DNA from 3 places in the Paenibacillus sp. 1182 genome. Region 2 is predicted to be linked to each of the others. Evidence: riboswitches for the same ligand, from Rfam matches in the RefSeq annotation. Region 2 holds a riboswitch; each other region holds the start of a gene.
What was found. Region 2 has a riboswitch for glycine ahead of sdaAB (L-serine ammonia-lyase, iron-sulfur-dependent subunit beta). Riboswitches for the same ligand answer to the same signal wherever they lie in the genome.
Positions count from the first base shown of each region.

Region 1 (9,886 bases), on a different contig from region 2:
TAAAAACTCCTGGGCGTGAAGATGATGGAGAAGACAGTCACCTGTCTGAGGCTAACGAATCTGTACCCATTGGAAAGGCAAGCGCCACATCCGACACTCCGTCCAGTCAGGCAGGCAGAATACTAACCTATCTCGGTGGTTCGGACAATATCCTAAGTATTGATGCCTGCATCACACGGCTGCGTCTTGTCGTCAAAGACGACAAAGCAGTTAACGATCAAGCTCTCAGGCGGCTCGGAGCGTCGGGAATCATCAGGCTTGGTAACGGTACCCTACAGGTCATTTTCGGGACTCGGTCCGAAATTCTGAAAGATGAAATACAGCGGTTGATGTCATGAGCTGAATCCCTAACTTAAGCACGTGCGTTCTTCATATAACAGACGCACGTGCTTTTTTTTATGGATAAACGTTTCAAATTTTTTGTTTTTGGTTAAGGCAATGCACATAAATGGGTAACAGCTTCATATGATGGAGCTAAACCATTTACAACTTGTTTAGCAGGCAGATTATCTCAGACAGCAAGGAGGGAAATGATGTGAAGACAGTACAATGGTTGGTATTATGTCTTACTTTTCTCACTATGTTCAGTGCTTGTAGTGGACCCTCGTTCTCTGAAAGTCAATCATCTGAAACTAATTTGTCAAACGGAAAAAAGATAACGCTTACATTATGGTATTGGAACCGTTCCATTGATGATGAACTACTCGCCCAAGCGGAAAAACACTTTCCCAACATTGAATTAAAAACTCAAAAAATAGGTGGTGACTTCAAAGCTAAACTGAAGACAACGCTCGCAGCTCGTTCTGGTGAACCAGACATCGTAGCTCTGAACGACTGGATGGTGGAGCTATTTCCTAGTGCGGATCGTTTTTATGATTTAAGGGAACTCGGAGCAGACCGCCTAAAAGATCAATATTTGGAATGGAAATGGAATCAGGGGATCACTCCTGATGGTAAAATGATTGCATTTCCCATGGATACTGGGCCTACTGCCCTCTTCTATCGAAGCGATCTATTTGAGCAAGCAGGCTTGCCTAGTGATCCTGAAAAGGTTAGTGCCTCGATCCGCACATGGGATGATTACATGGCAGCCGGAGAACAACTTCAGCAGAAATTCGGAAGCCGTTCGTTTTTGGCTGATAATATTGTAAACGTTTACAATCAAGTGCTCGCTCAGCATACAAACCTCTACTTCAAGCCGGATGGCAGCTATATTGGCAATCAATCTCCTGACATCCGTCTGGGCTGGAAAACCGCTGTCGATTTCCACAAGAAGCATCTGCTCGCCAATGCGGATGGCTGGACTCCCGAATGGAACGCTTCGGTCAATAACGGCAAAATTGCCTCTTTTGTAGGGGCTGTTTGGATGAAGCAAGTTCTCACAGAGGCCGCGCCGGATACAGCGGGCAAATGGAGAGTCGCCCGTGCTCCTGGAGGAGACGGCAACCTGGGTGGTTCGTTCATTTCTATCCTCAAATCCAGCAAACATCCCAAAGAAGCCTTTGAAGTCCTGACCTGGCTGCAAAACCCGGAACACCAGTTGGAAGCCTACCACAAAATCGGTCTGTTCCCGTCCACTCCCGGCGTCTATAACGATCCTATCATGGGGATACCCGAGCCTTTCTTTGGGGGTCAGGCCACCGGACTCATCTTCTCCGCCTCCGCACGTCATGTGAAAAGCAGCTATTTCGGCGAGCGCTACCCTGTCATCCACGGCATTGTGACCCGTCGCCTTGCTAATGTTGCCAAGCAGGATGCTAATCCTGATGCATTATGGACGGAAACCATGGAACGAATCGAACGGGAATTACAGCGATAAAAAAACAAAATTCAAAAAAGGCGTGTGGACAATATGCTGAGAGAAATCTGGAAGCACCGTGCCGTTTATGCTGCGATCTCGCCGTTTTATCTGCTGTTTGGCATCTTTGGACTGTTTCCGATTGGTTTTTCATTATACCTGGCGTTTCACAAATGGGACGGAATCGGAGACATGACCTACAACGGCTGGGGCAACTTTCGCTACCTTGTAACAGATCATGAATTTTGGCAGGCTGTAGGCAACACCTTTGTGATCTGGGTGTATGCAACGATTCCAATGCTATTCTTCGCACTGATTATTGCCTTTCTGCTTTATGCCCCATTTGTGAAAATGCGCACCTTATGGCGAGTTGGATTCTTCCTGCCCAATGTGACGTCTATTGTGGCTGTCGCCATCATATTTGGTGCCTTATTTGCCAACAATTTCGGATTTCTCAACTACCTTCTGCAACTCTTGGGACTGCCCATGGTTCAATGGCTGAATGTGCCATGGGGTATCCAAATTGCCATTTCTTCTATGGTCGTATGGAGATGGATGGGCTATAACGCAATCATCTATCTGGCCGGACTTCAGAGTATTCCGCATGTGCTGTATGAGGCCGCCAAAATAGACGGAGCAACCGGAGCGCAAGCTTTTTTCCGCATCACTATCCCCATGCTGCGCCCAGTCATTCTGTTTACGGTCATTACGTCCACCATCGGCGGTATGCAACTCTTCACCGAGCCACAGGTCCTGGTCGGTAATGACGGCGGTTCCGGGGCAAGTGGCATGACCATCGTTTTATACCTGTACCGCGAGTCGTTCATTAACAACTATTTTGGATATGGTGCAGCCGTCGGATGGGGCATGTTCCTCATCATTGCTCTATTCTCCATCATCAACTGGAAACTCGTTCAAGGTAAAAAATAACGATGGGAAGGAGCTTCACAACATGATACAGACACGTGCAAAATCCTTTGTTTTATATGCCGGATTGTTGGTGGGAATCATCCTGTCGATGTTTCCATTTTACTGGCTGATCGTTATGGCAACCCGTACAACTTCAGACATCTATCGTTTTCCACCGCAATTGTGGTTTGGTAGCCACTTCTTGGATAACATAACTAGAGTATTACAGCAGATTAATTTTGCCGGAGCCTTTTTTAATACCCTTTTTGTAGCCGGTTCTGTTACCTTATTGGTTCTGTTTTTCGATTCACTGGCAGGTTTTGCATTCGCCAAGTTTGATTTTCCGGGCAAAAAAGTGCTATTTATCGTTCTGCTAGCTACCATGATGGTCCCTTCACAACTTTCGCTTGTCCCCTCCTTTGTCATGATGGCCGCCTTTGGATGGGTAGGTACGTTCAAAGCGCTTATTATCCCGGGGATGGTAAATGCCTTCGGCATTTTCTGGATTCGTCAATATGCGGAAGAATCCATTCCAAAGGAGCTGCTGGATGCGGGGCGGATGGACGGATGCAGCTTTTTTCGACTGTACTTGAATGTAGCACTGCCTATTCTACGTCCTGCGTTCGCTTTTCTCGGCGCGTTTACCTTTATAGGAGCCTGGAATGATTATTTATGGCCGCTAATCGTCTTAACGGATGAGCGTAAATTCACGCTCCAGATTGCACTGTCACAGTTAAACGGGATTTACAATACGGATTATGCGATGGTCATTGCGGGCACCCTGCTTGCTGTACTGCCACTTATTATTTTGTTTCTTTTCATTAGCCGCCAGTTTATTTCCGATCTTGCCGCTGGTGCGGTCAAAGATTAGATTCACTTGAATTCCCTTATTCATTTCATGTATAATAGTTAATCGTCATTTCAAATAGCTTACATGGTAAAGTTAGGTATTCAACAGGCAATCAGGTTAAGCGATTTACGATTTGAACATGAACTATGAACTGAGGGGAACTTTCCAGATGAACAAATTCACATATTATAACCCCACCAAATTAATATTTGGAGACAATCAAATTGAAGAACTGCAGCAGGAGCTGCTGAATTACGGCAAAAATATTTTACTGATATACGGAGGCGGAAGTGTCAAGCGAAATGGTCTGTATGACCAGGTATTAAACGCGTTAGAGCCGCTACATCTTAACATTCATGAATTGTCCGGCGTAGAGCCGAATCCGCGCTTGTCTACCGTTAAGAAGGGCATCGACATTTGCCGAAATGAAAACATCGACTTCTTACTTGCAGTAGGCGGCGGAAGCGTTATTGATTGCACCAAAGCCATCGCAGCAGGGGCTAAATATGACGGCGATGTGTGGGATATTATCAACAAAAAGCACATGCCGACCGAGGCTCTACCATTCGGCACCATCCTCACACTCGCCGCCACCGGTTCAGAAATGAATCCGGATTCTGTCATCACCAACTGGGAAACGAACGAAAAATACGTATGGGGCAGCGCGGTGACGCATCCGAAGTTTTCGATTCTGGACCCAAAAAACACCTTCTCTGTGCCACGTGATCAGACGGTATATGGCATGGTGGATATGATGAGCCATGTATTTGAACAGTATTTTCACAATGTTAAAAATACACCGTTGCAAGATCGTATGTGCTTTTCCGTGCTGCAAACCGTAATCGAAACTGCACCTAAGCTGTTGGAGGATTTGCACAACTACGAGCATCGCGAAACGATTTTATATGCCGGAACGATTGCTCTTAACGGAACACTGCAAATGGGCTACTTCGGGGACTGGGCTTCGCATACGATTGAACATGCATTATCTGCTGTATATGATATTCCTCATGCTGGCGGTCTGGCGATCCTATTCCCCAACTGGATGAGACATACGGTGGATCAGGATGCTGCACGCATGAAACGGCTGATGCTCAGCATGTTTGACTTAGACACCGTAGATAAAACAGATAGAGAAATCGCTTTGGAGGGTATTGACCGTCTTAGTGCATTCTGGACAAGTCTCGGTGCCCCTTCCACCCTGGCCGATTACAATATTAATGATGAGCAATTGGAAAAAATCGCAACCATTGCAGCCCGTGAAATGGAATATGGAGGCTTCGGTAATTATAAAAAGCTGAATCAAGAAGATATTTTAGCTATTTTGCGTGCATCGTTATAACATTCAAAAGGGAGTGTCCTCAAGCCTGTGATGGCTGAGAGCACTCCCTTTTGAAATTTATGAATTAACCGTTTGTCCCTTTTCTTCTACTTGAATAGCTGCCCCTACACTGGCACCTGCAAGAATGCCCTTTTTCTTACTAGAATTCAGAGAATCCATATAGGTTCGGGTTTCTGCAACGACAATGCCTGATAAGCCGAGCAGTGCAATCAGGTTCGGGAAAGCCATCATTGCGTTAAAGATATCTGCCAGCAGCCAAATCGCATCCAGTTTAATGAACGCGCCCCCGCCAACGAGTAGAATGAACAGATAACGGTATGGCTTAATCCACTTGACCCCAAGCAAATATTCAACACAGCGTTCCCCGTAATAGTTCCAGCCGAGCATGGTGGTGAACGCGAACATAATCAGAATAATTGTGAGCAGTTCTGCCCCCAGCGGGAATGCGCTGGAAAATGCTTGCTGAGTCATCAGACCCGCATCGGTAGGCCCGCTCCACACACCGCTAACCAGTAGCGTCAACCCGGTCATCACACAAATAACCATCGTATCAATAAACACGCCTGTCATGGAAATCAACCCTTGCTCCGCAGGCCATTTGGTTTTGGCAGCTGCGGCTGCAATCGGTGCGCTCCCCAATCCGGCCTCATTGGCAAAAATACCTCTGGCTACCCCACTTCGCATCGCCAGCATAATCGTAGCTCCGGCAAATCCGCCCGTTGCAGATGTAGTTGAAAATGCCGAATGGAGCACCAGCGCAATTGCGGCAGGAAGCTGGTCAGCAAACCGAATCAGTACGATGAGACAGATCAGTACGTACAAGCCTGTTTTAAAAGGAACGACCTTCGTCGATACCTTGGCAATGCTTTTGAGTCCTCCAATAGTAACCAGTCCAGTAAGGATAGCTATAATCAGTGCCGTTACAATGGGCGGAACGCCAAAACTGTTTTCCGTCGAAGATACAATCGCTTTGACCTGCGGAAACGTTCCAATCCCGAACAACGCCACCAGCATGCCCGAAAAAGCAAACAGCATCGCCAGCGGTTTAAAACGACGTCCTAGACCTTTCTCAATATAATACATCGGGCCGCCGGAAAATTGTCCATTCCGATCCTTCACCCGGTATTTTACTGCAAGTACACCTTCCGCATATTTCGTCGCCATCCCAAAAAAGGCTGCAACGACCATCCAGAACAAGGCACCCGGCCCGCCCAGCTTAATGGCTGTCGCTACGCCGACAATACTTCCTGTGCCAACTGTAGCCGCTAGCGCCGTACTCAAAGCCGCAAAACTACTTACATCCCCGCTGCCTTCATTCGGGGCCTTACCGATCAGCTTGATCGCCAGGGGCAGGCGGAATACCTGCAACATTTTCAGACGTATGGTCAGCCACAACCCCGTTCCCATGACAAGAATGATGAGAGGCGCCCCCCATATCCAACTGCTAATCGCTTCTAACACATGTACCAAATTCATTTCAACCCGCTCCTCCAGCATATTAGAAAACAAAAAAGAGTCAAATCAGCTGATTCGACTCCTGGAGAGGTTAAAGGCACGAAAAAATACAACCATCTTGTGCAGGTTTCTGCCTCTAATAGCTCATAAAAAAGCCTAGGGCATTCCCTGTCACAGGTTATTCGCGTCTCTGTCCTTTTGCCTGAGAGTTTAAGCAGATGTTCTCTGCGGTGCACCTTCGGCGCCCAATTAAGGGTCTCTCCAGAGTTCTGTCCGTTTACGGTCCCCGCTTGTGGCTGTAAACAGCCTAAGCACCTGAGAGTTTTGCCCCTTCGGTCGGAACTTTCGTTCCATCTCCCGCAAACATCAACCAGACATATGAAATTTTTATTCATTATACAGAAAACTTTCAGCTTATTACAAGTGAAAAGTTTGTGAAGCCCTCTGAAATATTATTATGTCTATCAAAAAAGCGGGTACAGCAGATTGCATCCTTAGGATGTCCTCTGCTATACCCGCCCGAGACGATATGAAATTACAATTCTTCACCATTGGTTGCTATCACATTTTTATACCAGTTAAAAGAGTCTTTTTTGGAGCGTTTGAGCGTTCCGTTACCGTCATCATCCAGATCAACGTAAATAAATCCGTAGCGCTTGGACATTTCGGAAGTAGACATGCTCACAAGGTCGATAGGGCCCCAGTTGGTGTAACCAATCAGATCAACACCGTCGGCAATCGCTTCCTTCATTTGGACAATATGCTGACGCAAGTAATCAATGCGATACGTGTCATGCACAGAGCCGTCCTCTTCCACCTTATCATATGCACCCAAGCCATTTTCCACGATGAACAGAGGCTTTTGATAGCGATCATAAAACGTATTCAGTGTAACACGCAGGCCGATCGGATCGATCTGCCATCCCCAGTCGGAGGACTGCAGATACGGATTTTTCACGCCGCCAATCAGGTTTCCTGCTGCTTTCTCGCCTTCTGGACCTGCCGATACGGTCAAGGTCATGTAGTAGCTAAATGAGATAAAATCAACCGTATTATTTTTCAAAATTTCGTCATCGCCGGGTTCTGTCTGGATCACAATATTATTTTCTTCAAAATAACGATTCATATAGTTGGAATATTCCCCACGGGCATGCACATCCGTAAAGAATAGGTTCATCTGATTTTCATGCTGGGCTTTCAGTATATCCGCTGGGTTACACGTATGTGGATAGCTTTCTATACGTGCCAACATACAGCCGATCTGAGCACCCGGGATGATCTCATGTCCCCGTTTGGTTGCCAGTGCACTAGCTACAAATTGATGATGCAATGCTTGATATATCGCTTGCTGTTTGTTTTCTACACGGTCAATAACCACACCGCCACCGGTGAACGGACTCATGGTCATTACATTGATTTCATTAAAGGTCAGCCAGTATTTTACTTTATCCTTATAGCGTGTAAACACCGTTTCGGCATAATTGACGTAATGCTGTATGACTTCACGACCCAGCCAGCCATTATACTTCTGAGTCAGACCTAGCGGTGTTTCATAATGTGACAATGTTACCAAGGGCTCAATATTATATTTGCGCAGCTCATCAAATACATTGTCGTAGAATTGCAATCCTGCTTCATTCGGCTCGTGATCATAGCCATTCGGGAAAATCCGCGACCAGTGGATGGACATACGAAATACTTTAAAGCCCATTTCAGCGAACAATGCAATATCTTCTTTGTAGTGGTGGTAAAAGTCCACACCTTCACGTTTTGGGAAACGGGCATTGACTTTGCCTGCCAAAATGTCTTCGAGTCGCTCGGACGAAATCTCTATAGCGTGATCGTTCTTACGTTCCGCTTTGGGTACATAAGCAATCATGTCTGCGCTGGACAAGCCTTTTCCATCTACGTCAAAAGCACCTTCCAATTGGTTGGCTGCAGTTGCCCCGCCCCACAAGAAGTTTTTCGGAAATCCTTTTAGCATCTTCGTCATGGTATAAAGACCTCTTTCCGTATATAAGATTTTTACTTTGGCCTAAGTAATCCCATCAAATGCTGCAAATGTGAATCCATACCTAACGGTAACCGTTCTCCTTTGAAATGCATTGACAGATGCTTTAAAATAGATGTAATGCCCTCATAAGCATCCTAATTGTTGTAACGCGTTTCATGTCAAGTATTTTTTTCTTATGTGAGGAGAAGCACCATGTCGAATCTTGATCAAATTGCAAAACTGGCGGGCTTTTCCAAGGCTACGGTATCCAGAGTATTAAATCAGTCCCCCCATGTCAGTCATGAAACAAGAGCTAAGATTTTGAAAATCATGCAGGAATTAGATTATGTTCCTAATCGGAATGCCATTTCCCTATCCAAGGGTCAGACGCTTCAGATTGGTATCATCACTTCAACGATTAATGAAATTGTTCTTGCTTTTCTGGACAGCTTTGTAGAAATCGCCGGACAATATGAATTCCAGACCATTATTTATACTTCGGGAGAAGACAAAAAGAAAGAGCTTCAAGCTTTTGAAGATTTAAAAAGAAAAAGAGTCGACGCGCTGGTCATCATTTCCTGCGTGAATGACACTGATTTTTTGAGTACCTATTGTAAATATGGCCCGATCGTGGCCTGGCAACGAATGGAGCATACCGATATTCGCTCCGTCGCAATGGATCAATATGAAGGTTACATGCTAGCATTAAAGCATTTGATACAAAAAGGCTATACCCGTATAGCCAATGCTTTTGGTCGTCCGAGCAGCATCAATACCCATAGCAGACAACGAGCCTATGAACAGATCATGAGTGAGCACAATCTGTCAGTGTTGCAACACTGGAATCACTCTTCAATTTATAATATCCGTGATGGCGAACAGGTCGTACGGGATTTGTTACAGCATCGGGGGGAATTCCCAGAGGCTATTTTATGTGCTAACGATTATGTAGCTGTGGGCATTCTCTGCGAAGCACGCAGACAACGGCTGAACGTACCGGGAGATCTGGCGATTGTTGGGTTTGATAACACGGAGCTGTCGCATACGTTGGGGATTACAACCATTCAAAATCCCATCATGGCTCAAGCACAAAATGCTTTTTTCATGCTTTCCCCCCAGCTGATTGGACGCCAAATGGAGCTTCATTCGCTAGAGTACAGCCTCATTGAACGTACGACCACATAAGGTAACGCTTTACTTGCAAATTAGGCAAAAGGGTCTTGATATAAAATGTTTTTTGTCGAAACAGAATAAAAAATGTTGAAATCGCTTTTTTTTGTGCTACAATAGCACTATATCGAAGGATTGTGACCGGTGATGCGGGCAATGCCTGAGTTCAATTGAGTACTATTGCTAACAATAGTATTGAATTGTGCTTAGGCATTTTTTATTGGTAAAGGATGGGAGGGGGAACTTCAATGATTATTGAGAAGGTGCTCAATAACAACGTCCTATTGACTAAAAACGATAAAGGCAAAGAGGTCATCGTGATGGGAAGAGGTATTTCCTTCAAAAAGGTGGCTGGCGATCAAGTCGATG
Region 1 is NZ_JAFICR010000021.1:3,075-12,960, reverse strand. Features, by position in the region: gene JOD82_RS27460 (PTS transporter subunit EIIC) at 1-338, shown strand, start outside; gene JOD82_RS27455 (ABC transporter substrate-binding protein) at 536-1,819, shown strand; gene JOD82_RS27450 (carbohydrate ABC transporter permease) at 1,853-2,728, shown strand; gene JOD82_RS27445 (carbohydrate ABC transporter permease) at 2,751-3,578, shown strand; gene JOD82_RS27440 (iron-containing alcohol dehydrogenase) at 3,727-4,899, shown strand; gene JOD82_RS27435 (alanine/glycine:cation symporter family protein) at 4,957-6,375, opposite strand; glycine riboswitch at 6,535-6,629, opposite strand; glycine riboswitch at 6,648-6,724, opposite strand; gene JOD82_RS27430 (glycoside hydrolase family 1 protein) at 6,890-8,347, opposite strand; gene JOD82_RS27425 (LacI family DNA-binding transcriptional regulator) at 8,561-9,532, shown strand; gene licT (BglG family transcription antiterminator LicT) at 9,766-9,886, shown strand, end outside.
Region 1: linked by a shared signal. The riboswitch ahead of JOD82_RS27435 (alanine/glycine:cation symporter family protein) and the one ahead of sdaAB (L-serine ammonia-lyase, iron-sulfur-dependent subunit beta) in region 2 are both predicted to bind glycine.

Region 2 (9,886 bases):
CAGAAGCTTCGTTGGTTGATCCAGAGTCAAACCTGCCACATCGGACAATTTCGTGTAGTCCTGCTTCCATGCAAGCCATTGAACCGTTTGCACCAGGAAGGTTGAATCATCCACTTCTTTGAAGCCATCATATGTCTTCTTCGACTGTCCGTTTTCCTCACGCACATATTTCGGTGTAGCATCTTCTACAGGGGAAGAATCACCGATGAATGCTGCCTTGCCTTGGCCTACCTTGGAGATAGCGGCATAAGGTCCTTCCGCACGGCCCCCGCCGTTATAAACCCCCTGATCTACCGCATTACCCCATTTTTTCGTGCCTGAAGGGATGTAAGCAATGCCTTTAGCCTTGGTAGGATCAATAATAGCCAGCGTAGATCCTGCATGCATGGCAATCGAGCGCACACCCTTGGTAATACCGAAAGATTGATCTGCGGCTACAATGTCGGTAGCATTCACATCACCGAGCGCATTGTAACGGAAACGAACGCCAAAGTTGGCCGCCAGCCAATCGGAGCTTGTTAATCCTTGCATTGCCGGTGATGCAGCTTCTTCTGCAGTCATGCCTTTGGCCGGATTAGTATAGGCTCCACGACGGTAGCCATTCATAACCTCGGAGGAATCCCAACGGTTTTTGTTACGATCTGCATTATAATGATCGGAGATGAAGAAGACGCTCCCTCCGCTATTCACGTATTGCAGCAGGGCAGCCTGCTCGGATGCCTTAAAGGCAACATTCGCTTCACCAATAATGAACACATCATATTGGCGCAGCTTGTCATAGGTTATAGCCTGCTCTCCATAAGTAAAAGGAATGGGACGATTTAATGGGTCTACCGTAAAGCCTACATTACGCAGTCCATTGGCAAAGTCGGAGAAGGCGCCTTCAATGACCCAATCTGCTGCACCAGCGGTCTGTGCGTGCGTATTATCGAACAGCACCTTTTTGCCTTTTCCATCCGGCAATGTAGTACCGGGTTGACCCGGGTTGCCAGGTTCAGGTTCACCAGGTTCACCTGGTTCCCCCGGCTCGCTTCCGTTCACCAGTTCAACAGCGCTTGGGCTTTTCACTCCACCAAAATTATTGTAGGCGCCGAGTGTACCCGTCACACGGATTTTGCTGCCAATCAGCTCAGGATGGCCTGTTAGCCCAAATTGCCCTCTGTACGCGGATGTCAGCTGTACATCCAATAGATTAGACGTGCTACGTTCATTGGCCTGGTCGGCAATCAGTACGTTAAAATCATTCGCAAACGGAGAAGAAAAGTTAGCCGTTTTCGATCCGGTAGCATGTCCGACGATATAACCTTCTACCGTCACCGTACCTCCACTGCTTTGGCCCTGAAGTGCTTCAGCTACTGTCAATGCTCCCTCTGCCTTGACCTGACCGAACGGAACGAAGATCCCGATCAGCAGTGAAACGATCGCTGCTAGATGCAGCATCCCTTTTAAGCGTGAACCTGTGAACCGCAAGCCTTTTACCATACGTCAATATCCCTCCTATGATTTCCATAAATGTACTTGTCCTCTATCAGATTAGCCGCCAATCTTCTAATTCCTTCCTGATTTCATCCATAATTATGTAAACTTTAATCTTTTTTATTGGAAATGCACCTGTTTATGTAAAAATTAAACCCTGTGATTGACACCGAGCACGTCATACATTACGCTAAGAAAGACATGTAGAACGGTATACGCGAATGAAGATGACGGGAGAGTCTGTCCAGGGGGCTTACACTCTGGCGGCACCGAAGGAGCAAGACGCCAGCACCCGGCTGGCGGATAATCTCTCAGGTCCATGTATCGTCATCTGACGCAACTCTGGAGAGAGCGCAAGCCACCCAAGGGGTAAGGCGGTAAGAACACCGCACGAAACTCTCAGGTAACGAGGACAGAGATAAGGGAAACTTCCTTATCCTGTCCTTTTTTGTGCTCACATTGTGCGTCAGCATTAGGAACCGTCATAACCGCGCAAAGACGCGGAAATACCATATAGTATGGTATTAGAACATACAGGGGGCCACACCATGCGTTTCAAAGATGTATTTTCTATTATCGGCCCGGCCATGACCGGACCTTCCAGTTCACACACCGCAGGCGCGGTGCGACTCGCACGCGTTGCCCGGCACTGGCTCGGGGCGCAGCCTGACCGTGCCCGTATGACACTGTACGGCTCCTTTGCCGATACGTATAAAGGACACGGTACGGATCTGGCGCTCATCGCAGGACTGCTTAATTACGATACGGACGATCACCGGATTCCAGATGCCGAGCAATGGGCCGAGCAAGCCGGGATGACCGTGGAATTCGCCGTCAGTGGACTCCCCGCTCCTCATCCGAACACCGTCCGTTTCGAGTTGTGGAAGGGCGAGGATCAGCGCACACTGCTGGGCTCCTCCATCGGCGGCGGCAGCATCCATGTCCAGCAACTCAACGAATTCCGGGTCAATCTGACCGGGGAGCTGCCTACGCTGGTGCTTCTCCACTCGGATAAGCCCGGTACATTGGGCGCAATAACTTCAGCGCTGGGCGCGGCCCACATTAACATTGCCTATATGCACGTAGATCGCAAAGGCCGGGATGGTGAAGCACTCACCGCCATTGAAACGGACAGTTCTGCTCCAGCTGAACTGATTGCGGAACTGCGTTCTTTACCTCATATGTATGAAATTAAGATGATTAATTTGAAAAAAGGAGCTGAATCCGATGCGGTTTAGCCATCTGCATGAGATCAGCGCTTTATGCGCTGAAGAATCCACCACGATTGGCCGCTTGATGATTCAAGAGCAGGTACAAGAAACGAATACAACGGAGGAAGAAATCTTTCGCCAAATGTCTGATTATTATGAAATCATGAAGGAAGCTGTTCATCGCGGTCAGACACAAGACACCGTATCCCGCAGTGGATTGACGGGCGGCGACGGCAAGCGCCTGGCCGAGTATCTGCGGTCAGGGGAGACCTGCTCCGGTGATGCCTCCGCGCTCGCCATGGCTTATGCCCTCTCCGTGTCGGAGGTTAATGCATCTATGGGTCGCATTGTCGCCACTCCTACCGCAGGCTCATGTGGAGTTATCCCTGGTGTGTTCATCAGTGCGCAGGAACGGTTCGGCTGGGATGATGAGCATATGGTGAACGGCCTATTCGCCGCTGGAGCCATTGGCTACGTGATCGCCAACAACTCCTTCATTTCTGGCGCGGAGGGAGGCTGTCAGGCTGAGATTGGCTCAGCTATCGGGATGGCCGCTGGCGCTATGGTCGAGCTGCGCGGTGGTACGCCTGAACAAGCTGTTCACGCCGTGGGCCTCGCTCTTAAGAACACGCTCGGCCTGATTTGCGACCCCGTCGCCGGACTCGTGGAGATTCCGTGCATCGTGCGCAACGGGCTGGGAGCCGTGACTGCGCTTGCCGCAGCGGACATGGCTTTGGCGGGTGTGCGCAGCGCTATTCCGTCTGACGAAGTCATTGACGTGATGCTTGAAGTCGGCAGCGCGATGCCGTCGAAGCACCGCGAGACCGCCAAAGGCGGCTTGGCTCAGACGCCGACTGGCAAGCGTTTGACCGAATCACTTACACGCAACGCATCAATCAAGAAGAATAAGTCGTAATTTCTAAGCTTTAAACCAATTACTTCTCCTCTATAAAACAAGGCGACTACCTCTCCCCCACATTGTCCTAGGGAAAGAGAATTCGTCCTTATAAAGAAAAGAGCAAGCATATCGTCGCTGGACGTATGCTTGCTCTTTTTCTTTTTAGTCGGGTTACAGATTACTGAACGGTTACCTGTATCTTCGTCATTTTACCTGCATATTTCACAGTAATTACTGCTTTGCCTTTGCCCTGTGCCTTAATGTTACCGTCTTTGACGGTCGCCACAATAATTCTGGACGAGGACCAGACAGCCGGTTTGGAAACATCCTTCTCCGACTCATCCTTATACGTGGCTGTAGCCGTAACCTTAGCCAGCTGTCCTGCCTTCAAATTCAAGGCGACTTCGTCTGTTTGCAAATATTTAAGCGTATCAACATCTACAGGTACGCTGATGATCTTCCCGCCGAACTTCGCCTGAATGTTAGCTTTACCGTAGCTGACCGCGGTAACCTGACCCTTTTTAACAGTGGCTACCTTATAATTGGACGTTTTCCATTCAGCTTGGGTTGTAACATCCTTTTCTTTACCATCGCTCGATTTAACCACAATCGCGATGGTTTTTTGATCTCCAGATTTGAGCGATAGCGCGATTGCATCCGCTTCAATCTTTTGCGCTACGTCCACTTCTACCGTAAACGTAATGTTTTGCTTGCCATATGAAGCAGTCACAGTTGCCTTACCACTACCATTCGCTTTGATCAAACCTTCGCTAACTTCAACCACTTTTACATTGCTAGTTGTCCAGGTGGCATCCTTGGTTACATCTGTTTTTGTACCACCACTCTTAACTCCTGTTACTTTCAGCTGCTTCGTTTCCTGAGCACCAAGCGCAATTACACGCGAGTCTGTTTCCAGACGGTCTACAAGGCCCACTTGTACGTTAATTGTTAGTTTTTTGCCATTATAGGTCGCTGTAATAACCGCTTTACCAGCAGATTTACCCGTAATCGTTCCTTTGGACACAGAGGCAATATCTTCCGCGCTTGAAGCCCATTCTGCATCCTGTGTTACATCTTCCTTACGCCCATCCGCATAAGTAGCCGTCAAAGTTGCAGTATAGTCCTCATTAATATCAATCGTTGCCGTTTTGGAGGACAGAGACAGATCCCCGGGTACATTTACGGATACCGTAGCTGTAACTGTCTTGCCGCCATAAGAAGCGGTGATGGTAGCCTCACCTGTTTTATAACCTGTGACTTCCCCCGCGCTGACAAAAGCGATATCTTCATTGCTGGACTTCCACTCTGCCTTACTTGTGATATCTTCTTCCGTACCTGTTACGTACGTTGCGGTCAGCTTGAGCTTTTTGGATTCCTTGGCATTCAAGCTCAGCTTGTCCTCGCTCAAATCCAGAAATCTAGAGGTTTCGACATCTGTCTTGATCGAAACGGTCTTATCTCCATACTTAGCGGTCACCGTTGCCGAACCCGCACCGATGGCCATAATCGTTCCTTTATTCACCGTTGCAATTTTTTCATCGCTTGATGCCCAAGTAGCTTTATCCGTGATATCCGTTACTGTTCCATCCGGGTAAACAGCAGAAACCTGTATTTTTTTAGATTCATCCAGACGGAGAAAAATATTGGATTCGCTGGCTTTCAGCTTATTCGTTTGATCGACATCCACCGAAATCGTAGCGGACATCGTGCCATATTTACCTATAATTGTCGCCTTTCCCGCGCTATAGCCGGTAATCGTGCCTTTCAGTACATCCGCCACAGCTGCATTGCTGGAGCTCCACTCAGCGGACTCTGTCACGTCCTGTACCGATCCATCCGGGAACGTCGCTGAAAGTTTAACCTTCTCAGTATCCTTCAGCAAAAGAGAAACCTCTGATGAACTGACATCAAGACGTTTAACTTGCTCTACCTGTACAGCAATGGTTACGGTCTGCTGACCATATACGGCCTTAATATTGGCTGTACCTGCTCCCTGAGCGGTAACCAAACCGTTAACTACAGTTGCAATCTTTTGATTATCCGAGGTCCAAGTAGCATCACCCGAAACCTGAGCTGTTGTATTATCACTGTATGTCGCTGTCAAATCAACCTGTCCTGTACCGCTTGAACGCAAGTTCAGGCTTTGTACACTAGATGTCAGCGCCTTAACCTTTTTCGTTACATGTACCTGAACCGATTGTACCTTATCTTTATAGGTCGCAACCACGGTGGCTTCCCCTTCAGCCTTGGCCGAAACTGTACCATTATACACAGTAGCAATAGCTGTGTTATCACTTTTCCAATCCGTGCTTACGGTTACATTCGAGGTTGTCCCATCACTAAAAACAGCCGTAGCCGTCAATGCAGCTGTATCTCCCTGTTGCAAAGTTACCTCGTTAGAGGAAAGAACAATCTTGGAAAGCACCGCATCCGCAGCAGATGCAAACCCTGCATATGATGTAAAACTTGAAATCAGGATGACCAACGCCAGAAAACCGGACCATCTATTCTTCAAAATCTAATTCCCTCCCATTTCAAAACTTAAATTACGGATTTCGCAAAATCCTTATACCTACGTTTTATGTCGTCATATGGAAAAGAATAGTTTAGGCTTCGAGGGAAATTTGGTCCTTATTAACTAGATCATTTCTGATAAAGATTTAGACATTACAATTTGTGTAGCTTCAGAGCCATAGTGAAGAGTTTTCACAACAGATCCACAATCCCGCATTTACAAACAGCTATAAGCTGCCGCGCGAACTCTCAAATGATGGTACTCTTCCATATTGGGATCGAGCTGATGCATATATACGACGGAGAATTGTTCGCTCGGATCTATAGAAACCCAGGTGCCTGCCATTCCCGTCCAGCCAAATTCTCCAATCGAGCTGTTTGCATGCCCAGCCGCTTTATCCATTAACGTGCGTACACCAAGTCCATAGCCATAACCTGTATGGTATGAATTGATGAAATCCGATAGTTGAGCTGTATTCAGATGATTGGTGCGCATTAAATCAATGGTTTTTCTCCCCAATAAGTTCACACCGTTTACCGTGCCGCCATTTGACATCATTTGTGAAAATGTGAGGTAATCTTTGACTGTCGAATATAAACCTGCGCCTCCGCCTTCATATATAGCATCTGGCTGATGATATTCATCCAGGAAACCCTCCATTTTTTCAAGTTTTCCGGCGTCTGTCCGTTGATACATGGAGGCCATCCGCGATTCAATATCTCCACGATAACGGTAACCTGTATTGTTCATTCCAAGTGGATCAAAGATTTCATCCTTTAAAAATTGTCCTACTGATTTACCTGAAATCACTTCAATAAGACCTGCAACAAAATCATGTCCATATCCGTATAACCAGCGTGTTCCGGGCTCAAACGCAAGTGGAACTTCAGAAAGCGCTTCAATTTCTGTGCGTAGGTCATATTTCCCCTGCTTTTCCTTTAATCCTGCAATGGCCTTCTGCATAGCTTTTCCTGTTTCTGAAGACTCGGAAGCGTAAGGAAGACCCATACTCATATTGAATATATGCTTGATTAAAATGGGATTCTCTGCCTTATCCACGTAGGTGTATCCGTTAGGAGCGGTTTTGAATACATGCGCATTACGATATTCGGGAAAATATTCATACAAGGGTTCATTCAACAAAAATTGCCCACGTTCGTACAGCATAAGTGCAGCCGCACAGACAACAACCTTTGTCATGGAAAACAAGCGATACACTGTATCCTCAGTGATTGGTTTTCGGGCTTCCAGATCAGCATATCCATGATACCCTTCATACAACACTTCACCATTCTGGGCAATGGCACAACCGCAACCTGCCGGCCCATTTGCTATAAATTGTTGCAATAGCTGATCTACCTTGTCAAAACGAGACATATTCATCCCTCCTATTTTTCCTTCAAAAGAAACAAGCTTCCCCTCGCGCTCTAATTCTTGTTCCAACAAGTTCAGCGTGATTTCTTGTAAGCGCTTATTCCCTCGCATTTATTTTAACGGTAAACTTGGTAAATACATAGATTATTTATCATAATCAGATGGCTTTACATTAACAGCTCAGCCACCGTTTCCTTCCAGCGATGGATCACCGATTCCGGTTCCTTGAGACGAACCGTGACACCTGTCAAAATATCCGCATATTGGGCCGAATCCTCTCTGGCTGCAAAAACATGAGCCGCAAATCGCTCACGTACATGCTTGGCTCCGGGCAAAGCAGGCAGATGTTCCAGTGACAACCGCACATAATGCGCCTTCCCCCCGGTAAACACCGCAAGCGTCGCCTTCCCAGTGCGGATCATGTTGCTCGTCGTGGTCGTACCCGGCCATAGGGCCAGACGCAGATTCCCCTCGTCCAGCGCTACAACCTCGCCCACACTAATCATCGCTATGTGCGGCCACTGATCTTCCGTGACCGTCAGCAGCATCATGGCTTCATGCTGCTTGTTCTCCAATGCCTTGCCGTCCAGTAGCGTGAACAGTTCCTTACCGATCCTTGGTGTCTGCATGAAGTATAATCCCCTTTACTTTTGGCCTATAACTTCAAAGTACCATAATTTACGGCTACTTACGAACGACCCTATATCCGCTCTGGAATAGGAGGAACATGAGCAGCATTCGGAATATCTTTGGGGTTTACCTTGAACGCCGATTTATACTTTGCTGGATCCGTAATGCTATCCGGTTCTGAGGTTCGCCATGTGAACAGGCATACAGGGCACAACAAAACCTCCCAGGCATCTTTAACCGGCGAATGGGAAACAACTTCTGAACGATTGGACTCACAACGGGGACAAATATGCATCTGTCAGCACTCCTTTAATCTTTCTTTGTTTTTAAAAATATTTAGCGAAGCATTTGGCTCAACTTTTTCTCCCATTCCGCTACACCCAGCGGGGAATCGAGCGGCTGCGAGTAATGGCCTCTAATATCCGGTGCTACAGGTGTCGTCGCATCCAGTATCATTTTGTGCGTCATGCCTGCCGGATCAGAGCCGGGGTCAAGCGGTAAAATAGATAAGCCAGGAACAATGACAGCATCATGCTTTGGATGAAGCTTGGTGGATAAAGCCCACATGACTTGCGGCAGATTGAACGGATCGACCCCCTCGTCCACCACAATCACCAGCTTGCAATACCCCAATCCATGCGGAGTCGTTAACGCACGCATTCCCACAGCCTTCGCAAAGCCGCCATACCGGGTTTTCGTGGAAATAATAGCGACCAGCCCATGCGTATACATAGCATTAACGGCTACGATTTCATTAGGAAAAGCATCCTTAAGCTGCTGAAACAACGGTACACTTGTATTCACACCGATCATATAATCCGTTTCCGTCCAAGGCATCCCGATGTACAGATGCTCAAAGATAGGCTGTTTGCGGTGATATACACGATTAATCTGGATGACTGGCATCGCGCGACCGCCGGAATAGTGACCTGTGAATTCACCGAATGGACCTTCATACTCACGTTCACCTGCCAACACTTCGCCCTCCAAAATGACCTCGGCTCCCCAAGGCAGATCCAGATCTGCGTCCTTCGCTTTGACCACACGATAAGGCTCACCCTGAATGGCCCCAGCCATCTCATATTCGGATTGATCGTACAGCAGCGGTGTAGAAGCAGCCGTTGTAATAACAGGCTCACATCCGAGGGCAATAGCCACCTTCAGATTTTCGCCGCGTTCCTCAGCCTGACGGATATGGATCGCAATATCATGCTGTGGTACAGGCTGGATGCCCAAACGGTTCTTTCCTTTCACCTGCATCCGGTACAAGCCGACATTTTGCTTACCGTAGGTGTCCGGGTCATCCAGATCGCGTGAAACTAAAATCGCTTTGTCCAGATAAAATCCTCCGTCCCCCTGGTTCAAACGAAACAACGGCAAAATATCAAACAAATTAATATCCTCTGTAATCTCGACTTCATGAAAAGGAGCCGTTTCTTCCCGCTTCACGGGCACCGGAAATTGTTCATAGCGTCTGGCGAACTCAAAAAACTGCTCCTTCAGCGGCGTATTTTTTGGCATTCCCATCATAAGGGCATGATTGGGCCAGGAGCCCATCACATTCATTGCAATACGAGCATCCGTATATCCATAGATATTGTTGAAAAAGAGCGCAGGTGTCTTATCTCCAAGATTGCTTAATGCTTTGTTAGCTGCCGCCAGGTCTGGCTCCGGCTTTACCTCGTCGCTGATCGTGAGTAGTTGTCCCTCCTTTTCCAAGGTGTTTAGAAAATCGCGAAAGTCTTTATAAGCCATCATTCATTCTCCTTCGTCTTTCGATTT
Region 2 is NZ_JAFICR010000005.1:8,733-18,618, reverse strand. Features, by position in the region: gene JOD82_RS11535 (DUF6359 domain-containing protein) at 1-1,482, opposite strand, end outside; glycine riboswitch at 1,698-1,813, shown strand; gene sdaAB (L-serine ammonia-lyase, iron-sulfur-dependent subunit beta) at 2,025-2,714, shown strand; gene sdaAA (L-serine ammonia-lyase, iron-sulfur-dependent, subunit alpha) at 2,704-3,603, shown strand; gene JOD82_RS11520 (Ig-like domain-containing protein) at 3,764-6,100, opposite strand; gene JOD82_RS11515 (serine hydrolase domain-containing protein) at 6,317-7,477, opposite strand; gene JOD82_RS11510 (pyridoxamine 5'-phosphate oxidase family protein) at 7,642-8,103, opposite strand; gene JOD82_RS11505 (non-oxidative hydroxyarylic acid decarboxylases subunit D) at 8,175-8,399, opposite strand; gene JOD82_RS11500 (non-oxidative hydroxyarylic acid decarboxylases subunit C) at 8,441-9,859, opposite strand.

Region 3 (9,886 bases), on a different contig from region 2:
TTGAAACAACTTGGCGCATCGGGTGTCCTTGAAGTCGGTAACAATGTACAGGCAATTTTCGGTACACGTTCCGACACCATTAAAACTCAAATGGCTGATATCATGGCTGGACGTACACCTGCACCAGCTCCGGCGCAACCTGCTCCACAAGAGGAGAAGGAAGCTGGAGAAGAACAACAAACCATTATTGTAGAAGATATTGTAATGCCTGTTAACGGCGAATTGGTTGATATCTCGACGGTTCCCGATCCGGTATTTGCAGAACGTATGACAGGTGACGGCTTTGCGGTCGTGCCAAATGATGGAACGATTGTGTCCCCTGTTTACGGCAAAGTATTCAATGTATTCCCGAGCAAGCATGCGGTTGGTATCCAATCCGATGGCGGTAAAGAAGTGCTTGTTCATATCGGGGTGAATACAGTGAAGCTTAAAGGTCAAGGATTTGACGTTTTGGTGAACGAAGGCGATCTTGTGTCAGCTGGCCAGCCTATTATGAAAGTAGACCTGGAATACGTGAAGGCAAACGCTAAATCCATCATCTCACCTGTCATTTTTACTAACCTTCCTGAAGGTTCTTCGGTAACTTTAAACAAAACTGGAGTATTGAAGGCTGGCGAAGATGGTATAATTACGATAAAATAAACTCTATGTGTTTCGGATTAGTTGATTAGGCGGCTTAGGCCGTCTGATCAATTATTCGGTATACTGCGTGTAAACAAATATTATCTTTAGGAAAGTGGGAGGAACAAATTATGCAAACAACTTTTAGAATTACGGATGAAGACGGTATCCATGCACGTCCTGCAACTGCGCTGGTAAATACAGCTAACAAATTCAGCGGTGCTGAATCTTTTGCCGAAGCTAACGGTAAAAAAGTAACTTTGAAATCCATTCTGGGTGTATTGTCTCTGGGTCTGGAACAAGGCGATACTATTAACATTATCTGCGAAGGCGCTGAAGCTGCCGAAGCACTGAAAGCTCTTGAAAATGTAATCGTCAACGAAGGGCTGGGCGAAGTTCATGCTTAAGATTTCTGGGATTGCCGCTTCGGCAGGCATAGCCATTGCCCGGGCGTTTATCTTGGAGCATCCGAATTACGCTGTAGAGAGACGCGCGGTTGGTGATGTTGAAGCTGAAATCGCAAGATTGGATGCGGCTTTGGCACAATCTCAAACCGAATTGGAATCGATTAAGGAGAAAACGCTTAAGGAACTGGGAGAGAAAAAAGCAGAAATTTTTGCATCTCACCTGCTCATTTTGAATGACCCTGAATTGATCGATCCGGTTAAAGCTAAAATCAGAGACGAGCAGCTTAATGCTGACTATGCTTTGAATGAAGTAGCTACACAGTTCATTTCCATGTTTGAAAACATGAAAAGTGCCTATTTGCAAGAACGCGCATCGGACATGCGTGATGTAACCAAGCGGATCCTGAATCACCTGCTTGGTGTTCATTTTGTTAGTCCTGCAGAAATTGCCGAAGAAACGATTGTGCTTGCAGAAGATTTGACACCTTCCGACACAGCTCAGCTGAACCGTGAATTTGTTAAAGGTTTTGCAACGAATATCGGCGGACGTACTTCGCATTCGGCTATTATGGCTCGCTCACTTGAAATTCCTGCAGTTGTGGGAACGAAAAATATATTGTCTCAAGCTAAAAGCGGCGATTTGATTATCGTTGATGGTTTGGATGGTCACGTATTCGTGAACCCTACCGAAGAGATTGTTGCAGAATACCGTGCTAAACAAGTGGCATACGACAAGCAACGCGAAGAGTGGCGCAAGCTGCGCGGCGAAGCTACGGTTTCTGTCGATGGTGTCCATGTCGAACTGGCAGCCAATATTGGTACGCCTAATGATGTAGCTGGTGTCCTGGACAACGGTGGTGAAGGCGTTGGCTTGTACCGTACGGAGTTCTTGTACATGGGACGCGATAAGCTTCCATCCGAAGAAGTACAGTATACAGCGTACAAAACTGTTCTGGAAAGAATGGAAGGTAAACCGGTTGTAGTCCGTACTTTGGATATCGGTGGTGACAAAGAACTTCCTTATCTGGACCTGCCGAAAGAAATGAATCCGTTCCTCGGATTCCGTGCTATTCGCCTGTGTCTGGATCGCCAGGATATTTTCCGCACTCAATTGCGTGCTTTGTTGCGTGCGAGTGTGCATGGTAACTTGCGCATCATGTTCCCAATGATTGCTACGCTGAACGAATTCCGTGAAGCTAAAGCTGTTTTGTTGGAAGAAAAGGAAAAATTGGTAGCTGAGGGTGTATCCGTATCCGAAGAAATTCAACTGGGCATCATGGTAGAAATTCCTTCTACAGCGGTATTGGCTGACCAATTCGCAAAAGAAGTAGATTTCTTCAGTATCGGTACAAACGATCTGATTCAATACACAATGGCAGCGGATCGCATGAACGAGCGGGTTTCTTACCTGTATCAACCATACAATCCATCCATTCTGCGTCTGGTGAAAATGGTTATTGATGCCGCTCACCGTGAAGGACGTTGGGTTGGTATGTGTGGCGAAATGGCAGGAGATACAACAGCAATTCCGTTGCTGCTGGGTCTCGGACTTGATGAGTTCAGTATGAGCGCCACTTCCATTCTGCCAGCACGTAGTCAAATTTCCAAGTTGTCCCGTGCGGACATGGAAAAACTGGCTACAAAAGCTCTGGACATGCAAACAGCAGAACAGGTTGTTGAATTGGTTCAAAGCATCGAAGGCTAAGGAAGGGTATTACATTTCAAAGGTTATATCTTTTTCCAACAAAAAATTGCTGTGTACATACAGCAGCCGGTATCTAATTAGATACCGGCTTTTTTGCATCCTTTAAGTAGAATTTGTTTTCAACTGCATGAGCAATTCAGTACAGGTTTGCGGGCTGCAGTAGTTTCGTCCAATCGTGTGACTGGAGTAGTATATGGTGCATTGAGCACCAGCTCAGGGTTCTCTTCTGCTTCCCGCGCAATATGAATCATAGTGTCGACAAAAGCATCAAGTGTTTCCTTACTTTCTGTTTCCGTGGGCTCGATCATGATGCACTCCTCTACATTCAGCGGGAAGTAAATTGTAGGTGGATGGTAGCCGAAATCAAGCAGACGTTTGGCTACATCAAGCGTGCGCACTCCAAATTTTTTCAAGCCTCGCCCTGACATCACGAATTCGTGTTTGCAATGTCCAGGGTAGGGCAGATCAAAATATGGAGCGAGCCGATGCATCATGTAATTGGCATTGAGTACAGCACATTCCGATACACGCTTTAAGCCATCAGGACCGTAGCTACGGATATAGGCATAGGCACGGACGAGAATACCGAAGTTCCCGTAAAAGGCTTTAACCCGTCCAATAGAATCTCCCTGTTCCCGGTCCCAGTGGTACACCCCCTGTGGATCCCGTGCGACAAGCGGCTTGGGCAAATAAGGGATGAGCCGTTGCTTTACGCCGACAGGCCCAGCGCCGGGGCCACCGCCACCATGCGGGGTACTCATCGTTTTGTGCAAATTGAGATGCACTACATCGAAGCCCATATCTCCGGGACGGGTAATCCCCATGATGGCGTTGGAGTTCGCCCCGTCATAGTAGAGCAGACCCCCCGCGTCATGCACGATGGCAGCAATGTCAGTGATTTGCTTCTCGAACAGCCCAAGCGTGTTCGGGTTGGTCAGCATGAGCGCAGCAGTGTCGTTGCCTACGGCTTGACGCAGCGCATCCAGATCCACTAGCCCCTCAGGGGTGGAAGGAAGGGTGACTGTTTCGAAGCCTGCGACGGTTGCACTGGCGGGGTTCGTTCCGTGCGACGAATCCGGCACGAGCACCTTGGTACGTCGCTCACTACGTGCTTCGTGGTATGAGCGAATCATCATCAGCCCGGTCCATTCGCCATGGGCGCCCGCGGCGGGCTGAAGCGTGACGGCATCCATGCCAGTTAACGCAGCCAAATCATTTTGGAGCGTATGCAGCAACTCCATGGCACCCTGGATGCTCTCCTCGGGCTGATATGGATGGATTTTGGCGAAGCCTGTATATCGGGCGACATCCTCATTCACCTTCGGATTGTATTTCATCGTACAGGAGCCGAGCGGATAAAATCCATTGTCCACGCCAAAATTGCGCCGGGACAAGGCGGTATAATGCCGAATAACGTCTACTTCGGATACCTCGGGTAATGCTGCAGGTTCGCTGCGCAGCGTATAGTCTGGCAAAAGCTCTGCCACCGGGCGACGGGGAACGTCGCACTCGGGAAGGGAATAGGCGATGCGACCCGGACGGCTCAATTCAAAAATGAGCGCTTGATCGTGTTCCTTTAACAGCTCTTGTTTCTGATCCTGTCCGGTATGTGTCATAGCAATCCCCCCAAGGTGTGCACAAATTGGTCAATCTCTTCTTTGGTTCTTTGCTCCGTCACGGCAATCAACATGTGACCAGCAAGTTCCTCATAGTCCCGGCCCAAATCGTAGCCAGCGATAAATCCAGCAGCTAGCAGCTCGGCCTGGAGTCTGCTCATATCTGTACCCTCAGGCAGTCTCAGGGCAAACTCGTTAAAGGTCGGTGCGTTAAACGAGGCAGTTACGCCCTTCAAGCTCAGCAATTGCTCTAAAGCATACCGGCTTTTATGCAAATTTAGCTCGGCTACTTCCTTGATCCCCTGTCTACCCATAACAGACAAGTATACAGATGCAGATAAAGCTAGCAACGCTTGATTGGAACAAATGTTAGAGGTGGCCTTTTCGCGGCGGATATGCTGTTCGCGCGCTTGCAAGGTCAGCACGAAGCCGCGTTTACCATTGCGATCAGTGGTCTGACCCACAATACGGCCGGGGATACGGCGCATATGTGCCTGAGAAACGGCAAAGTATCCACAGGTCGGACCGCCGAGAGAAGAGGAGATGCCAAGTGGCTGCGCGTCTCCTACCACAATATCCGCGCCCTGTTTGCCGGGTGTCTCCAGCAAGCCAAGTGCCAGTGGGTTGGCACTGACGACCAAAAGACCTTTGTGTGCATGGATGAGGTCAGCCATCGGCTGTAGATTTTCCACGGCTCCGAAAAAGTTGGGGCTTTGGACCAAAACAGCCGCGGTCTGTTCCGATACGGCCGCCGCTAACGCATCAGCATCCGTTACACCGTCCGAACAGCCGATCTCCACGATGTCCAAATTCAATCCGCGTGCATAGGTTGCCAATACCTGACGTGCCTCTGGATGGACGGACCTCGATACGATAAGCTGTTTACGGCGGGTAGCTGCGGCGGACAGTGAGCCCGCTTCCGCCAGTGCAGTCGCTCCGTCGTACATGCTGGCATTAGCTACAGCCATGCCCGTCAATTCGCAAATATACGACTGAAATTCGAAAATGGCTTGTAGCTCGCCTTGGCTTACTTCCGGCTGATAGGGGGTGTAGGCTGTATAGAATTCCGAGCGTGAAGTGATGTGCTGGATGACCGACGGAATATGATGATCATAAATTCCTGCGCCAAGAAAGCTGGCATGTGTGTCTGTATTGGCGTTGTGTCCAGCCAGCTCGGCCAAGTGGCGGGTTAAGGCTTTCTCATCGAGTCGAGAAGAAAGAGGGAGTTCCCCTTGATATCGAATGGCCTCTGGAATGTCACTGAATAAATCATCAATGGATGATACACCCACCACACGCAGCATTTCGGTTTGATCTTGTTCAGTCATAGGGAGATAACGATGCTGCTTCATAGGTTCTGGCTCCTTTCGAAAAGCAAAATTTTAAATCGTAATTAGCTAATAAAAAAGTGTGAGCTGAAAAACCCGGAAGTTCATATCTGACATGTTTGCTTTATTGGAATGAAGAGAGTTTAAGATTAGCGCGGGCGTTTATAAAAGGGTGCTGCCACTACCTCGGCACGCAGGCGTTTGCCACGAATCTCAACCTCCAGCGGTGTGGAGAGGGCACTAAAACGACTGTCCACCAAGGCGAGGCCCAGATTACGCTTCAAGGTGGGCGACTGAGTCCCCGTTGTGACCTCACCGATGCGTTGTCCTTCTGCGAATACCGGATAATGGGCGCGTGGGATGCCGCGATCAATCATTTCCAGCCCGATCAATTTACGAGGAATCCCTTGATCTTTCTGACGTTGCAGTGCTTCTCTACCGATAAAATCTCCTTTATTCAGCTTGACGAAGTACCCTAGACCGGCTTCAAGTGGTGAAATCGTGGCAGATAGCTCCTGTCCGTACAGCGGCAACCGAGCCTCAAAGCGTAGTGTATCCCGAGCACCAAGTCCAGCGGGAATCAGCCCATACGACTCACCGGAACGAAGCAAACCCTCCCATACGGCGGGTGCTTCCGCAGCAGGTACATAAAATTCAAAACCGTCTTCGCCCGTATATCCGGTTCGTGAGACGAGTGCTTTTGCTCCGAACAATGGCACGTTCTCATGAAAGTGGAAAGATGCCAGATTCGTAATATCCGTATCTGCCACGGCTGCGGCAATACGTGCTGCTTCCGGTCCCTGCAATGCCAGCAATGCTATTGAATCAGACACATTCTCCATGTGAACGGATGCAGGCACATGACGAAGTAACCAATCCCAATCCTTATCAATGTTGGAGGCGTTCACAACGAGCATGTAGCGCTCCGGTCCTTTGCAGTAAATAAGCAGGTCGTCTACTACACCTCCATCGGGGTAACACAGGAGTGAATATTGTGCCTGACCTGGTTCCAACTGGCTGACATCATTCGTGGTCACCCTTTGTAGAAAAGCTTCGGCCTCTTTGCCTTCAACCAAAAACTCACCCATATGCGATACATCGAATAAACCCGCACGTTGCCGGACGGCCTCATGCTCCTTTTGGATACCGCTAAACTGAACGGGGAGCTCCCAGCCGCCAAAGTCAATACAACGAACCCCAGACTGCGTCCCGTAGGACGAATATAGCGGTGTTTTTCGCAAATTAGTCATGTTTCCACTCCTATCCGGTGTGATCGGCAAAACAAAAAAGACAGGCCGAAAAAAACGTATAGACAGCAGTCTATACTCTTTTTTCAGCTCTGTCCTTGATACCAGAAAGTTACCCCGGTATGTACCGGGTTTCCTCTTGGGTGATCCGCTCCAATAGCGAATGCTCTCCAGAGATGCGTCCGGCAGAGGTCCTTTTGCCTGAGAGATTCACCTGCAATGCAGGCTTACTCCTTCGGCGCTACCTTCGGGATCAGCAGTATATTACCTGGCTTTGCAGATAACAACTTGATCCGATTCGCGTGCACAACTGTCTCACAAGCGGCAACAGCTATGCGAATCTTTTTGGCAGTCTCTCCCTCTGCGTTCATCCGCGTTTGCAGTTGTCGGGTGTTTCCCAAAGTATTTGCTATAACCCATTAATACGCAAATTCATTCAAAATGTCAATAAAAATGTCATCAAAAACAATAGAAAAAACATTTAATATATAAATAAGGATATGTAAGCGTTTGTTATAAATTATTATATTTTTATATAGAGCGCTATAGGAGGTGATATGAAGTATTTTTGTTAGTATTATTGACATGAGTGTTCGTATTGTCATAATCTTAACCTGTCTAATACAGGTGAGCAAATGCGATTTTATTCATATGGAAGTGAGGGGAACAGAATGGGTGAAGTGAAGCAGCAACTTTGGTATACAGACGAACATGAGTGGGTTCAGCGGACAGAGAATGGAACGGTGCGGATTGGTATTACAGACTTTGCACAGCACCAACTGGGTGATATTGTTTTTGTAGAATTACCTGAGGCGGGAGTAACGATTGAGCAGGGAGCGGAGATCGGTACGATTGAATCGGTGAAGACGGTATCCGACCTTTTTGCTCCGGTGACGGGAACCATATTAAAAGTGAATGAAGCGCTGGAAGGTACACCTGAGCTAGTGAATGAATCTCCATATGACAAAGGTTGGATGGTAGAAGTAGAGATGGATAAAGATGTGGAGGAATCATTGGGCAAACTACTGTCGGCGGATCAGTATGAGCAGTTGATTTCGGAGTAATAAATAGAGCAATGCAGCATGAAATAATAGCGTGTTATTCGGAATTTTATATTGATTTTTAATTGAATAAGAGCATCGTTAGTTTGCTCGATTTTTGTATAAAATAGTCGCTATGATTTGACGTAGCGGCTATTTTTTTGTCTTTTTTTGAAAACGTAATTACGTGTGTTGTTCTGATATAGTGGGTTGTCCCCATATAGGAATCATACATAATCCAGCGCGGTTTTTCGACTAATTTCTATAGCTACAGGTCATATTAAGAAGAATTATGCAGGTATAATATCTTCCTGGATAATTTAAATTTAAATGTTGTCATCAACGTTCATGACGAAAGTACGTTTTCATTTCGTTGATGAAGATAGCGCTGTCATTTAGTATGAATTTTAAGAAAAGGTAGTGATGCTTACCTACAAGGAGGATTTGAATATGAGTACATTGGACGCAAAGCCAAGTTCAAAAGGAGGCACTCGTGTCGCCGTACAGCGTTTTGGCCGTTTTCTTAGCGGTATGGTTATGCCCAATATGGGAGCCTTTATTGCGTGGGGGTTGATTACGGCACTCTTTATTCCGACCGGATGGTTCCCGAACGAAGGTTTTGCACAGTTGGTTGATCCGATGAAAAATTATTTGTTGCCGCTGCTGATTGGTTATACAGGGGGCACGATGATTCACGGACAGCGTGGAGGTGTGATCGGTGCCATCATGACGATGGGTGTCATAGTAGGAGCCGATATCCCGATGTTCCTGGGCGCGATGGTAGCTGGTCCGCTGGCTGCGTGGATATTGAAGAAGTTCGACAAGGCCATTGAAGGCAAAGTCAGATCAGGCTTTGAAATGCTGGTCAATAATTTTTCGGCCGGGATTATCGGTGCCATTCTAGCACTGCTTGCCCATGTGGCGATCGGCCCGGTTGTACAAATGATCAGTCAAGTGTTGTCGGCAGGGGTACAGTTCCTCGTGAACGCGGGGCTATTGCCGCTTGTCAACCTCATTATTGAGCCCGGAAAAGTATTATTTTTAAACAACGCGCTGAATCACGGAGTATTGAGTCCGATTGCGTTGGAGGAAGCTGCAAGAACAGGCAAATCCGTACTGTTCATGCTGGAATCCAACCCTGGGCCGGGGCTTGGTATTTTGCTGGCCTACTGTCTGTTCGGTAAAGGCTCTGCGAAGTCGTCAGCTCCTGGCGCAGTCATCATTCATTTTTTCGGCGGGATTCATGAAATTTATTTCCCTTATATTTTGATGAAGCCGATTCTGATTCTTGCAGCTATAGCTGGCGGTGTTGTGGGAACCTTCTGTTTCATGTTGACAGGTGCCGGACTGGTTGCTGCTCCTTCACCGGGTAGTATCATCGCCTATTTTCTAATGACGCCAAAAGGTGGATATTTGCCAATGCTGAGCGGGGTGATCGCTGCTGCGGTCGTATCCTTTGCTGTTGCAGCAGTGTTACTCAAGACAGGTAAGCAACAAGAAGAGGGGCTGGAGGAAGCTGCATCTCGCCTGAAAGATATGAAAAGTCAAAGCAAGAGTGCCAGTGCTAACGCCACTGTAATGGAAGATAACCACGAATCTGATCGTGCTGCCGAGATTGTCGCAGATCGAACGCTCAAGGATAAATCCGAAGTGAACAAGATTGTCTTTTCCTGTGATGCAGGTATGGGTTCAAGCGCGATGGGTGCCTCGATTTTACGCAAAAAAATGAAGCAGGCGGGCGTAGGCGTAACAGTTACGAATACGGCAATCAGTGAAATTCCACAGGATGCGGATATTGTCATTACGCAAAAAACGTTGACAGACCGGGCTAAAACAGTAGTCCCGAATGCTGAACACATTTCCATTGACAATTTTCTGAAGAGTCCTGAATACGAAGCGCTGGTTGAACGTCTGAAATCCGA
Region 3 is NZ_JAFICR010000009.1:86,533-96,418, forward strand. Features, by position in the region: gene ptsG (glucose-specific PTS transporter subunit IIBC) at 1-642, shown strand, start outside; gene JOD82_RS18425 (HPr family phosphocarrier protein) at 753-1,028, shown strand; gene ptsP (phosphoenolpyruvate--protein phosphotransferase) at 1,021-2,733, shown strand; gene gcvPB (aminomethyl-transferring glycine dehydrogenase subunit GcvPB) at 2,853-4,349, opposite strand; gene gcvPA (aminomethyl-transferring glycine dehydrogenase subunit GcvPA) at 4,346-5,701, opposite strand; gene gcvT (glycine cleavage system aminomethyltransferase GcvT) at 5,827-6,927, opposite strand; glycine riboswitch at 7,104-7,203, opposite strand; gene gcvH (glycine cleavage system protein GcvH) at 7,596-7,988, shown strand; gene JOD82_RS18460 (PTS mannitol transporter subunit IIBC) at 8,415-9,886, shown strand, end outside.
Region 3: linked by a shared signal. The riboswitch ahead of gcvT (glycine cleavage system aminomethyltransferase GcvT) and the one ahead of sdaAB (L-serine ammonia-lyase, iron-sulfur-dependent subunit beta) in region 2 are both predicted to bind glycine.